2 linked regions of the Natronorubrum tibetense GA33 genome follow. The protein of the gene in region 1 binds, or shares a complex with, the protein of each later gene. Links are inferred from orthologs where the notes say so. Each region holds a gene or a part of one and is shown on either strand. Other genes may lie near its edges. The genes, in order: NATTI_RS0109655 and NATTI_RS0117585.

Region 1 (6,479 bases):
CGATGGCGACTGTTCCGTCGACTCGCTCGGCGACGCGATTCAACAGCAGTCGTGAGTCGTGAATCGCGAGTTCGAGTTCGATCCGGCTATCGGTTAACATCGCGCGCGTGCGCTCGACTGATCGAATCGCGTGGCTGATCGTCTCGCCGAGTTCGCCAAGCACCTCCCGCTCGCTGTCGCCGAGCGAGTCGACGCCCGCAACGTGGACGAGTAACACGCCGTACTGACGCTCGGTGTCGGCGAGCGGAACCGCGAGAATCGTCTGATAGCCGTACGTTAGCGCCTCCTTCCGACGTCGATCCCAGCCGTCGGCCTCGAGAACGTTTCGGACGAGTTGCACGCGCTCGGTCTCGAGGCTCTCCCTGACCAGATCGAGTTCCGGGGCTCGATCGCCGTCGTCACGGACCCGATCGACGAAGGCCGCATCGACGCCGGCCCAGGCGGTCGGCTCGGGGGGGTCGTCGTCGGCCGAGGCGATCCAGGCGAAACAGTAGCGTTCGGTGTCGGCCAGTCGATCACACACCGTCGTCTCGATCTCCGTTCGCGTCGAAGCCTGCGCGACGCCGTGGTTGATTTCTCTGACGATCTCGTTCGTGTGATTGAGTCGCGTCAGTTCCTCGTTCTGTCTGGTGAGCGTTCGATCGTGCTCCCGAAGCAGTTGCTCGCGTTCCGCACGGTCCAGCGCCGCTTCGGTGTTCGCCGCCAGAATGTGCAGCAGCTCTGTCATCGTTTCGTCGAACCCGTCGATGTCCTCGGTCCCCGCAACCAACACACCGTGGGTTCCGAGCGGAACGATCAGTTCGCTTCGACTCAGCGCCTTGGCGTTTGCACCCTCTCGCGTCGCATCCTCGTAGTAGGTGCTCTCTCCCTCCGAAAACACATCCCAGACGTGGCCCTCGCCTTGTTCGAACTGCATCTCCGGATCGACGAGTTCTCGCGACTCTCGGGTCGATGCCGCGTGCTCGAGGAGTCCCGCCGTCGGTTCGAACGTGTACGCCGCGGCGACGGGCACGTCAAGGATCTCCCGCGCGGTGTCGACTGCTGACTGATAGATCTCGCGTTTCGTCCCCGCTCGCATCAGATCCCGGGTCGTCTCGTGAAGTGTCGTCAACGTCCGTTCGTATCGGCGCTCGCTCTCGCGCAACTCCGTTTCGGTCCGATACTGGGAGACGGCGTTCGTGATCTGGTTCGCGAGCAGCGCGTACTGCTCCTTGCCGGACTCCTTCTGGAGGTACTGCGTCACACCCGCGGCGATCGCCTCGCTGGCGATCTCCTCCGAGCCGCGACCGGTAAAGAGGATAAACGGAAGATCAGGATCGTCTTCGCGCACGCGCTCGAGCAACTCGAGTCCTGTCAGCGTCGGCATCTCGTAGTCGCTGACGATACAATCGATCGAGCGTTCCTCGAGGATCTCGAGTGCCTCCTCGGCGTTCGTCGCCGCTTCGGCGACGATCGCATCGCGTTCGCGTTCGACCATTTCGCCGGCCAAGTTGGCGAATCCCGGTTCGTTGTCGACGATGAGGACGGTGATCGGGTTCGTCATTGGTGAGCGTCGACGGGCATCGCTGCAGCCGTCATAGGGTGGAAAGATGGCGCGGATACTAAATGATTAGTGTTCCACACGGTATCGGTCCCGTTATCCCTCGATCAGGAAAGTCGCTGGTCAAAGCGGTACGTTTCGGCCATCTTGACGTCAGGGTGATCGATTTTTGGTTCCGTTATCCGCAAGTACGTGCTTTTCTTTCCCGCATCCTCGATCGGAACCCAGTAGAGTGCGTCTGTATCTTTGCATCTTACTGCGAAGGCATCGATAGTACCGTCGTAATCATTCATCGTTGCTACGCCGTCGACAGTGGTCTTGCTGGCAGTTTTGAATCGGATGACCCCGTCTTCGATCCAGCCCGTTTTGCACTGGACACGGAGTAACTCATCACCGGTGTCCAATACGAGATCGTATCTGTCGTTGTCACCAAACGGAACGGCAGTAGAGTATCCTGCTTCGATTAGCGCGGCGATTATTCGTGCCTCGGTTTCGTCACCTGTCTGTTTCGTGTTCGTCACAGTCTTGACACATCCAGGCTATCGCTCGGATTCCTATATAAATTCGAGTGCAACTCGGAGGAAATCGCATTCCATGTCTCTGCACTCGCTCGAAAGGATGGCTCTCCGTTGTGTCTGTTGTCTCGATTATCAACTAGTCAATTGTTTATAACGCGAAGAGCTAGCTGCTCGCGAGTGTAAATTTCGAGAGAAGCGCCCGGAGCGGGATTTGAACCGCGGTCGTTTCGCTCACTTCGTTCGCTTCACTCCCTAATTCAAATCCCTAGTGACCGTCTTTTCCGCTCACGGATGACGAGCACACGCTACGCGATGCTCGTCGAAATAGTTCGCGGAAGAAGACGCCCGGAGCGGGATTTGAACCCGCGTCACGACCGTGACAGGGTCGTATGATGGGCCACTACACCATCCGGGCAACCTGCATCCCTTGATTTCCCGGTGAAACTCTTAAGGGTTGTGTTCCGAAGATCACTCAATCAGATTACCACACAGGGTTGGCATACTATCGACGGTATCTGTCTCGATACACTCTGCTCAGTAGAGCTAGTTCAGGGGGTAGACTACCGACTTCAAGTTCCGGATCAGTGTTTCGTTGACGCCGCTGTTCGTCCGTTTCTACACTCCTCGTTCACGAATTAGCGTCAGCAGAAAGCGCCCGGAGCGGGATTTGAACCGCGGTCGTTTCGCTCACTTCGTTCGCTTCACTCCCTGATTCAAATCCCTAGTGATCGTCTTTTCCGTTCACGGATGACGAACACACGCTACGCGGTGCTCGTCGAAATAGTTCGCGGAAGAAGACGCCCGGAGCGGGATTTGAACCCGCGTCACGACCGTGACAGGGTCGTATGATGGGCCACTACACCATCCGGGCTTACAACACATCATTTCCCGGTGACGGTATTAAGACTTTCCAATCGATCACCGTGTGGTACGTGGAATCGAGCCACGGGAGTGGCCTCGAGTCCGCTCTTTGCTACACAGTTCCATGCTCCACAAGGAATTTAACTGATACTGGGGTACTGTCGCATGTGATCGGCTCCTCCGATCAGGGCTGCCGCGGTCGGATAGCTGTTGCTCCCGGTCGAGTTAGTAACCGTTAAATGCGTCCCGCCGGTACTTGCCTGTAGTATCTCGTGACAGCCGCTTCTCTCCCGATAGCCGACACGCACATCAATCCCAACACATGGTAGACGTAAGCCAACACGAACTCGTACCGGAGCACACCGTTCTCGAGGAGGATGTCCTCGAGGAGGTCCTCACCGAGTACAACATCGATCGTACAGACCTGCCGAAAATCAAACGCAACGATTCCGCCCTGCCCGACGAGGCGGAGATCGGCGATGTCATCAAAATCGTTCGGGACTCACGGACAACCGACCAGGCAGTCGTATACCGACTCGTGGTGGAATAAATGGCAACAGAACTGAACAGATCCAAACGACGCGACATTTCGCGCGAATACTTCTCGAAGGAACGACTCGCCGAACACCACTACCGCTCGTTCAACGCCTTCCTCGGCCGAGGGATGCAGGAGGTCGTCGACGAGAAGGCGACGATCGATACGGACATCGGCGACAAGGAAGGCGAGGAGCCGGTCCACGTCGAACTCGGCGACGTGCGCGTCGTCACACCCCGCGTTCGGGAGGCCGACGGTTCCGAAGAACTGCTGTACCCACAGGAGGCCCGCCTCCGAAACATCACCTACTCCGCACCCGTCTTCATGGAGATGTCGATCGTCAAGGGCGAGGAGGGCGACGAGCGCGTCGTCGATTCGACCGAGACGAAGATTGGTCGGATGCCGATCATGGTCGGCTCCGAGAAGTGTAACATCGCCGGCTTCTCCGACCAGGAGCTGATCGAGATCGGTGAGGATCCGGCCGACCCCGGCGGCTACTTCATCGTCAACGGCTCCGAGCGCGTGCTGATGACAAGCGAGGACCTCGCGCCGAACAAGATCCTCGCGGAGTACGATACCAAGTACGGCGACGAGATTCAGGTCGCCAAGACGTTCTCCCAGCGCCGTGGTTACCGCGCCCTCGTGCTCTGTGAACGAACCCGTGACGGCCTGCTCGAGGTATCCTTCCCCTCGGTGTCGGGTTCGATCAACTTCGTCACGCTCGTCCGCGCACTGGGACTCGAATCGGACGAGGAGATCGTCCACAAAGTCTCGAACGACCCCGAGGTCGTCAAGTACATGCTCGAAAATCTGGAGGAAGCGGACGTCCAGACCGAGGAAGAGGCGATCGAGACTCTCGGGAAACGCGTCGCCTCCGGTCAGGGCAAGAACTACCAGCTCAAGCGGGCCAACTACGTCATCGACCGCTACCTTCTGCCACACCTTCACGAGGAGGGCGTCGAGGAGGAGGACGTTCGGATCAACAAGGCCCACTACCTCTGTCGGATGGCCGAAGCCTGTTTCGAACTCGCATTGGGCCGACGCGACTCCGACGACAAGGACCACTACGCGAATAAGCGCCTGAAGGTCAGCGGCGACCTGATGAAAGATCTGTTCCGGACCGCGTTGAATAAACTGGCCCGGGACGTCAAATACCAGCTCGAGCGCGCCAACATGCGGAATCGGAACCTCTCCGTGTCGACGGTCGTGCGCTCCGACGTGCTCACCGAGCGCCTCGAGCACCCGATCGCCACGGGGAACTGGGTCGGCGGCCGTTCCGGGGTCTCCCAACTGGTGGACCGAACGGACTTCATGGGCGTTCTCTCTCACCTGCGCAGACTCCGCTCGCCCCTCAGCCGCTCGCAGCCTCATTTCGAGGCGCGGGACTTACACGCGACCCAGTGGGGTCGAATCTGTCCCTCCGAGACGCCGGAGGGACCGAACTGTGGGCTGGTGAAGAACTTCGCGCAGGCGATGGAGCTCTCCCAGAACGTCGAGGACGAACAGGGACTCAAACGTGAACTTGCATCGATGGGTGTCGAGGGGATTCCGGGCCTCGAGGGCATCGAACGATCGACTGCGGACGACTAATCAACAATGAGCAGCCAAGAGCGAGAAGCGAAAGTCTACGTCAACGGGTCGCTGGTGGGGACACACCCCGATCCGCACGAGTTAGCCGCACAGATCCGCGAAGCGCGTCGTATCGGCGACGTCAGCGAGATGGTCAACGTCTCGGTCAAAGAGCGCACCCGCGAAGTAATCGTCAACGCCGACGCCGGCCGGGCGCGACGCCCGCTCCTGGTCGTCGAAGGCGGCGAACCCCGCATCTCCGATCAGGAGATCGAGGCGCTGCAGGACGGCGACCTCGAGTTCGAGGATCTCGTCGAGCACGGCTACATCGAGTTCATCGACGCCGAGGAGGAAGAGGACATCCTCGTCGCCGTCGACGAGGACGATCTGAGCGAAAAACATACCCATCTCGAGATCGATCCGTCGCTGATCTTCGGGATCGGTGCGGGGATGATTCCCTATCCCGAGCACAACGCCTCTCCGCGTATTACGATGGGGGCGGGGATGGTCAAGCAGTCGCTCGGACTGCCGAGCGCGAACTACCGGATTCGCCCGGACACGCGCCAGCACCTGCTGCACTACCCGCAGCTGTCGATGGTCAAGACCCAGACGACCGAGCAGATCGGCTTCGACGATCGGCCGGCCGCACAGAACTTCGTCGTCGCCGTGATGAGCTACGAGGGGTTCAACATCGAGGACGCGCTGGTCATGAACAAGGCCAGCGTCGAGCGCGCGCTCGCGCGCTCGCACTTCTTCCGGACCTACGAGGGCGAGGAACGCCGCTACCCCGGCGGTCAGGAAGATCGTTTCGAGATCCCGTCTCAGGACGTCCGCGGCGCACGCGGCGAGGAAGCGTACGCACACCTCGACGAGGACGGCCTCGTCAATCCGGAGACGACGGTCGACGAGAACAGCGTCCTGCTCGGGAAGACGAGCCCGCCGCGCTTCTTAGAGGAGCCCGACGACATGGGCGGTCTCTCGCCCCAGAAACGCCGCGAAACGTCCGTCACCATGCGTTCGGGCGAGTCCGGTGTCGTCGACACCGTCACGCTCATGGAGGGTGAGGACGGCTCGAAGCTCTCGAAGGTCTCCGTGCGCGACGAGCGAATCCCCGAACTCGGGGACAAGTTCGCCAGCCGGCACGGCCAGAAGGGGGTCGTCGGCCACCTCGCACCCCAGGAGGACATGCCGTTCACCGAGGAGGGGGTCGTTCCCGACCTCGTCCTCAACCCGCACGCGCTGCCCTCCCGGATGACCGTCGGCCACATCCTCGAGATGATCGGCGGCAAACTCGGCGCGATGGAGGGACGCCGCGTCGACGGGACGCCGTTCCTCGGCGAGGACGAGGACGAACTTCGCGGCGGCCTCGAGGACGCCGGCTTCAACTCCGCGGGCAAGGAGACGATGTACTCCGGCGTCACCGGGGAGAAGATCGAGGCCGAGATCTTCGTGGGGA
Region 2 (6,494 bases), 1.6 Mb from region 1 along the record:
CACCGTCACGCTCTCGATCGACGTCGAAGGGCCGGCCACCGCCTACTCGGGCGATCTCGTCTCGAGCGACGACCTCGTCCAGCCCGCGGACGACAACGTGCCGATCATCGAGCTCAAAGACGGCCAGCGCCTCGAGGCCGAGGCCGACGCCGTGCTCGAACGCGGAAAGAACCACGCGAAACATCAGGGCGGTGTCGCCGTCGGGTACCGACACCTCCAGCGCGTGTCGGTCGTCGACGACCTGCCGGAGTTCGAAGAGCAGGAGTCACAGATCGTCCGCGGTGTCATCGAGGACGACGGCGAACTCGTGCCGACCAGCGAGTTCGACCACGATCTCTCGAACCGATACCCCGGCAAGCAGGTCGAAGTCGAGGACGTCCCGAACGCCTTCGTCTTCCGCGTGGAGACGGACGGCTCCTTTACCGTCGAGGAACTGGTCACGCGAGCCGTCGACTCGATCGAGGCGCGTGCGACCGAACTCGAAGACGCAGTACAGCTGTAACGATGATTCATCGCCCCCACACCCACACGGACGCACGCCCGTTCGCCAGCGCCGCGAGCGACGAGACTGGTGCGGCGTCGTCCACTGGAATCGAAAGGGGTTTGAAGGGGCGACGGATAGACAGAAGTGCGAGCAGGGATAGCCAAGTCAGGTCAACGGCGCAGCGTTCAGGGCGCTGTCTCGTAGGAGTCCGCAGGTTCAAATCCTGCTCCCTGCATTTTTCCAGCTCGACCAAACGGAAGAGCTGTGAAAATGGAACGGCAGATTTGAGCCACGGGAGTCGAGCGGTTGCAAAACCGACCGTCTCCCGGCGGTTCAAATCCTGCTCCCTGCATCCACTTCTCAGCAGTCGATCGATCCGAAGAGACACGACCAGACGCGGTCGACGTCTCGATCGGTTCGATCGAACCGATATCGATTCCACGATCGCTCGAGGACGCGAGCACGTGCTCGCTCTCGAGCCCGCAGTATTTGGAGGAAACCAATGAGTAGCAAAACTAATCCGAGGCTCAACGATCTCATCGCCGAGCTGAAGTCGACGTCCCGCAAAGCGGACGCCGACGTCTGGCGAGACGTTGCGGATCGACTCGAGAAGCCCCGACGCACCCACGCAGAGGTGAATCTGGGCCGCATCGAACGATACGCACGCGAAGAAGAGACTGTCGTCGTTCCCGGCAAAGTGCTGGGCTCCGGCGCACTACAGAAGAACGTCACCGTGGCCGCCGTCAACTTCTCTTCGTCCGCAGAGACGAAGATCGATCAGGTCGGCGAGCCAGTACCGCTCGAGCAACTGCTCGAAGAGAACCCCGAAGGATCCAACGTCCGGGTGATTCGATGAGTATCGCAGAGTTCGACGCGGACGTCGTCGTCGACGCCGGGGACTGCATTCTCGGTCGCGTCGCCAGCGAGGTCGCACAGCGCGCACTCGACGGCGAACGCGTCGCGATCGTCAACGCCGAAGACGCCGTCATCACCGGCGACAAGGAGGATATCTTCGAGAACTACCGCACGCGCATCCAGCTGGGCTCCGACCGCGGACCCTACTACCCGAAGCGACCGGACACGATCTTCAAGCGCTCCGTTCGCGGGATGTTGCCGTACAAGAAGACGCGCGGTCGCGAGGCACTCGAGAACGTTCGCGTCTACGTCGGCAACCCGTACGAGGACGACGACGACCGCGAGGCCGAGATTCTCGAGGACACGTCGCTGGATCGCCTGTCGAACATCCGCTTCGTCCACCTGGGCGAAGTCTCCGATCAACTCGGTGCTAACGTCACATGGTAACGAACACGAGTGGAAAGAAGAAGACCGCCGTCGCTCGCGCAACCGTTAGCGAGGGCGAGGGTCGCGTCCGAATCAACTCCAAGCCGGTCGAACTGGTCGAACCGGAGATGTCCCGACTCAAGATGCTCGAGCCGTTCCGCATCGCCGGTGAGGACCTCCGGAGCGAGATGGACATCGACGTTCGCGTCGAGGGTGGCGGGATCAGCGGACAGGCCGACGCCGTCCGCACCGCCATCGCACGCGGCATCGTCCAGCACAGCAACGACGCAGAACTCCGCGACGCCTACATGGAGTTCGACCGGTCGCTGCTGGTCAACGACGTTCGCCAGTCCGAACCGAAGAAGTGGGGCGGCCCGGGCGCTCGGGCTCGCTACCAGAAGTCCTACCGCTAAGGTGATTCAAACATGATGGTACCGGTCCGGTGTTTCACCTGTGGCACTGTCGTCGGCGAACACTGGGAGGAGTTCGACGAGCGAGCGAACGAGGGCGACGAGGACCCCGAGAAGGTTCTCGACGAACTCGGCGTCGACCGCTACTGTTGTCGGCGCATGCTCGTCAGTCACACCGACCTCGTTGACGTCGTCTCTCCATACCAGTAACATGCAACAGGAACGTCACAATCGCTACGAGAAAGCACGCATCCTCGGCGCGCGAGCGCTGCAGGTGTCCTACGGCGCGCCGGTGTTGATCGAGACGAAGCAGACCGAACCGATCCTCATCGCCGCCGAAGAGTACGATGCCGGCGTCCTGCCGTTTACCGTCAAGCGGGGGTACGACCGGAAATGACGCGCATCACGGACGTTCGGCTGCGTCGAATCCTCGACTCCCGGGGCAACCCGACGGTCGAGGCCGACGTCATCACCGAAAGCGGCGGATTCGGTCGCGCTGCGGCACCCAGCGGTGCCAGCACGGGCGAGTACGAGGCCGTCGAGCGACCCGCCAACGAGGCGATCGCCGCGGCCCGCGAACGCGCCGTCCCCCGTCTCGTCGGTGAGGCCTACGCGGGCAACCAGCGAGAAGTCGATTCGATCCTCCGTGCCGCGGACGGCACGGACGACTTCTCGGAAATCGGCGCTAACAGCGCGGTCGCCATCTCGATGGCCGCCGCGAAAGCCGGTGCCGACGTCCTCGGCGCGCCGCTGTTCCAGCATCTTGGCGGTGCGTTCCGCGGCGAGAACTTCCCGATCCCGCTCGGCAACGTCGTCGGCGGTGGCGAACACGCCGCCGACGCGACCGACATTCAGGAGTTCCTCGTCGCCCCCGTCGGGGCGCCGAACGTCGAAGACGCCGTCTTCGCCAATGCCGCCGTCCACGATGCCGTCGCCGACCTGCTCGAGGAACGAGGCGTTCCGTCGGGCAAGGGCGACGAGGGCGCGTGGGCGCCGTCGATCGACGACGAGGAGGCGTTCGAGATCGTCGACGAGGCGGTCTCGCAGGTCGAAGACGAGGTCGGTTTCGGTATCGGCTTTGGACTCGACGTTGCGGCCGCCGAGATGTACGACGACGATTCGGAAACCTACGAGTACGAGTCCGAAGGCGTCAGCCGCGACACGGACGAGCAGATCGCGTACATCGCTGATCTGGTCCGTGAGTACGATCTGGTCTACGTCGAGGATCCCCTCGACGAGAACGACTACGACGCCTTCGCCGAACTCACCGACGAGGTCGGCGACCAAACGCTGATCTGTGGTGACGATCTGTTCGTCACGAACACCGATCGGCTCGTCGAGGGTATCGACCGCGGCGCGGCCAACAGCATCCTGATCAAGCCGAACCAGATCGGGACGCTCACTGACGCCTTCGACGCGATCGAACTCGCGACCCAGAACGGCTACGACTCGGTCATCTCCCACCGCTCGGGCGAAACCGAGGACACGACGATCGCACACCTCGCCGTCGCGACCGACGCACCCTACATCAAAACGGGTGCCGTCGGCGGCGAGCGAACCGCCAAGCTCAACGAGCTCATCAGAATCGCAGACGACGCGACATGACAGATAACGACGCAACCCAGGAAGGGCTCGACGCCGCCGAAGACGAGATCGACGAGGAGCCAGCCGAAGGGCCTGGCCCCGCCGCCGATCCCGAAGAAGACGTCGAGCCAGCCGAGGAACAGCCCGCCGACGCCGAGGCCGAGGAGGCCGACGCCGACGCAGAACCAGTGACCGACGAGGAGCCCGAAGACGAGGGGCCGACGCTCGACGACGACGTCATGAGCGACGAGGAGGCCGACCTCCTCATCCCCGTCGAGGACTACCTCGGCGCCGGTGTCCACATCGGTACCCAGCAGAAGACCAAGGACATGGAGCGGTTCATCCACCGCGTCCGGACCGACGGTCTCTACGTACTGGACGTCTCGAAGACCGACGGCCGGATCCGCACGGCCGCGGACTTCCTCGCGAACTACGACCCGGAACAGATCCTGGTCACGTCCTCGCGCCAGTACGGTCGCTTCCCGGCGGAGAAGTTCGCCGAAGCCGTGGGCGCTCGAGCCCGCACCGGCCGCTTCATCCCCGGCACGCTGACCAACCCCAAGTACGACGGCTACATCGAACCCGATGTCGTCGTCGTCACGGACCCGATCGGCGACGCCCAGGCCGTCAAGGAGGCCATCACGGTCGGCATCCCGGTCATCGCGATGTGTGACTCGAACAACCAGGTCAGTAACGTCGACCTCGTCGTCCCGACGAACAACAAGGGTCGCAAGGCCCTCTCGGTCGTCTACTGGCTCCTCGCGAACGAAGTCCTCGACAAGCGCGGCGCAGAGCCGTCCTACTCGCTCGAGGACTTCGAGAGTATGGTCTAACGCGTTCGAATTCGGATACTGTTCGTTTTTCGAGTGGACGACGAATCGGCCAGCGACTGCCTAGTGTAAATGCCGAGAACCGCTTTGAGGCCCGCTCGAGCGCGGTCAAGTTGGTAGACGAACAACAGAGTTACGTAGGAACCATGCCAACGGGAGGTATGTTCGATTCACTGTTCAATTTCGAAGAGGAGGCGATCCCGGTCCCGGTTGTGGTCGCGACGGCGGCGCTGATCGCGATTTTCGCGATCGGGATTCCGTTCCGCCTTATTGTCGGATTCTGAGTTGGAGGTCGTCGCCTGATCGACGATCGTTCGTCCACGCTGTTACAGGGGTTCGGATCGGACGGGCGGATACCGCACGTTACACTCGCATCGTCTGTTCGAGACAGCGCTCGTAGATAGCTCGGAGCCGCGCCCCCATCTCCTCGGTGCCGTACCCGGTAATTTGTGCCCTCCCATCCGAGGGTTCGGCGGTCTCGAGGACGGTCGCCAACCGATCACGGAGCGCCTCCTCGTCGTCTGCGATGGCGGAGTTCGAGACGTCGGCGAGCACCTCCCGAGCGAAGCCGACGTCGCGCGAGACGACCGGAGTGTTACAGGCGGCGGCCTCCTTGACCGTCATCGGGCCGCTCTCGAATCGCGACGTGAGCAGGACGGCGTCGGCCGCGTTCAGGTAGTACGGCACGTCCTCGTATGGCTCGTTGGCGACGGTCCGGAGGGTGATCTCTTCCTCGAGTCCGTCGACGACGCGTTTCGCCAGCGGGTAGTCCTTCTCCTCGCGCGACGGCGCGTAGGGGAAGAGGACGATCCGCTCGTCGCTCGTCCAGCCGACGCGTTCGCGGGCCTCGGCCCGTGGAATCGGGCGAAACTGCTTCGTGTCGACGGGGAACGGGACGACGTGGCAAGACCGGTCGACGCGGTCAGCCATCGCGTTCGAGGGAACGACGACCTCGTCGGCTCGAGCGACGAATCGTTCGATGAGCGACGCGTAGGAGTTGTCGCGATACTCGCCGCCCCAGAGCGTACAGACGACAGGTAATTCGGTCCGCGGGAGCGAGGACGCTGCGACGGCGAACGGAAGGGTCAGCCCGTAATTGGCGTGGACGAGGTCGTAGTCGTCGCCCGCCGCTCGGAGTACCTGGGGCAGGTATCGGGCGTAATCGACCGGCGTCCGCTGCTCGACATCGTCCTCGCGCGCGCGATGTTCGCCCGGAACGGGCAGCGTCGTCACCTCGACATCGACGGAGTCGAGTGCGGCAAGCTGGCTCTGATAGAAACTGCGCCAGTCGGTCGTGGTGAGACTCAGGACGCGGATAGTCGTCCTCATCGGTTCGAAATCGGCTCGTTGCGTTCGGTCGTTGCTGGGTCGGTCCCGATCCGCGCTTCCGTTGCTGGTTCAGGCTCGCTCCGCGCTCCCGCTTCCGGAGACGGTTCGTCGACGTCCTCGAGAAGCTGACTGAGCACGTAGCCGCTGACGTCGATCGTCTCCTCGAGGAGCGTCTCGCGTCGGCTCGCCCACGTCTCGGCGGCGTTCGGATCGCGAGAGAGCCGCTCGATAGCCTCGATACCCTCCGCTTCGTGACTCGTGTGAAACGACTGGACGAGGCCGTACTCTTCGAGTTCACGAAACTTTCCCATCTCGTTCGTCCCGGCGAACGGGCTGATTCGAACGGTCGGCGTCCCGAGAACGCCGGCCTCGAGGGTGGTCGTCGCGACCTCGCCGACGACGATGTCGGCGAACGCGAGCAGGTGGTGGAACGCCTCGGGCGGGACGGGGAGCGACTCGCCGCCGCTGGGGATCGATCCGTCGCCCTCCGCGGAGACGTACACCCGTCCGTCGGCCCCGAGCAGGTCGACGATTTCGCGACGGCCTTCGGGAGAGATGCCCGCTTTGCCGACGTCG

What was found.
Region 2: NATTI_RS0109655 (region 1) and NATTI_RS0117585 share a complex: the UniProt entries of both Methanocaldococcus jannaschii proteins name them as parts of the RNA polymerase complex. The link is inferred for Natronorubrum tibetense GA33 from one-to-one orthologs.

What each region holds. Positions count from the first base shown.
Region 1 is NZ_KB913017.1:1,861,024-1,867,502, forward strand. The notes cover bases 2,779-5,756. They hold NATTI_RS0109655 (DNA-directed RNA polymerase subunit B''), read left to right. Parts: upstream 2,779-3,469; coding sequence 3,470-5,044; downstream 5,045-5,756. Other genes in these bases: NATTI_RS0109650 (DNA-directed RNA polymerase subunit H), read left to right, coding at 3,242-3,469; rpoB (DNA-directed RNA polymerase subunit B), read left to right, coding at 5,051-5,756. Also shown: NATTI_RS0109630 (bacterio-opsin activator domain-containing protein), read right to left, coding at 1-1,543; NATTI_RS0109635 (group I intron-associated PD-(D/E)XK endonuclease), read right to left, coding at 1,648-2,061; more of rpoB, read left to right, coding at 5,757-6,479. UniProt on the Methanocaldococcus jannaschii protein: DNA-dependent RNA polymerase (RNAP) catalyzes the transcription of DNA into RNA using the four ribonucleoside triphosphates as substrates. The Rpo2 subunit (Rpo2N and Rpo2C in this organism) is implicated in DNA promoter recognition and in nucleotide binding.
Region 2 is NZ_KB913017.1:3,441,890-3,448,383, reverse strand. What follows is about bases 987-3,979. They hold NATTI_RS0117585 (DNA-directed RNA polymerase subunit K), read left to right. Parts: upstream 987-2,386; coding sequence 2,387-2,572; downstream 2,573-3,979. Other genes in these bases: rpsB (30S ribosomal protein S2), read left to right, coding at 3,777-3,979; eno (phosphopyruvate hydratase), read left to right, coding at 2,569-3,780; NATTI_RS0117590 (DNA-directed RNA polymerase subunit N), read left to right, coding at 2,191-2,385; NATTI_RS0117595 (30S ribosomal protein S9), read left to right, coding at 1,780-2,178; NATTI_RS0117600 (50S ribosomal protein L13), read left to right, coding at 1,337-1,786. Outside these bases: NATTI_RS0117620 (DNA-directed RNA polymerase subunit D), read left to right, coding at 1-502; more of rpsB, read left to right, coding at 3,980-4,592; NATTI_RS27350 (hypothetical protein), read left to right, coding at 4,751-4,873; NATTI_RS0117565 (glycosyltransferase family 4 protein), read right to left, coding at 4,953-5,918; NATTI_RS0117560 (DUF354 domain-containing protein), read right to left, coding at 5,915-6,494. UniProt on the Methanocaldococcus jannaschii protein: DNA-dependent RNA polymerase (RNAP) catalyzes the transcription of DNA into RNA using the four ribonucleoside triphosphates as substrates.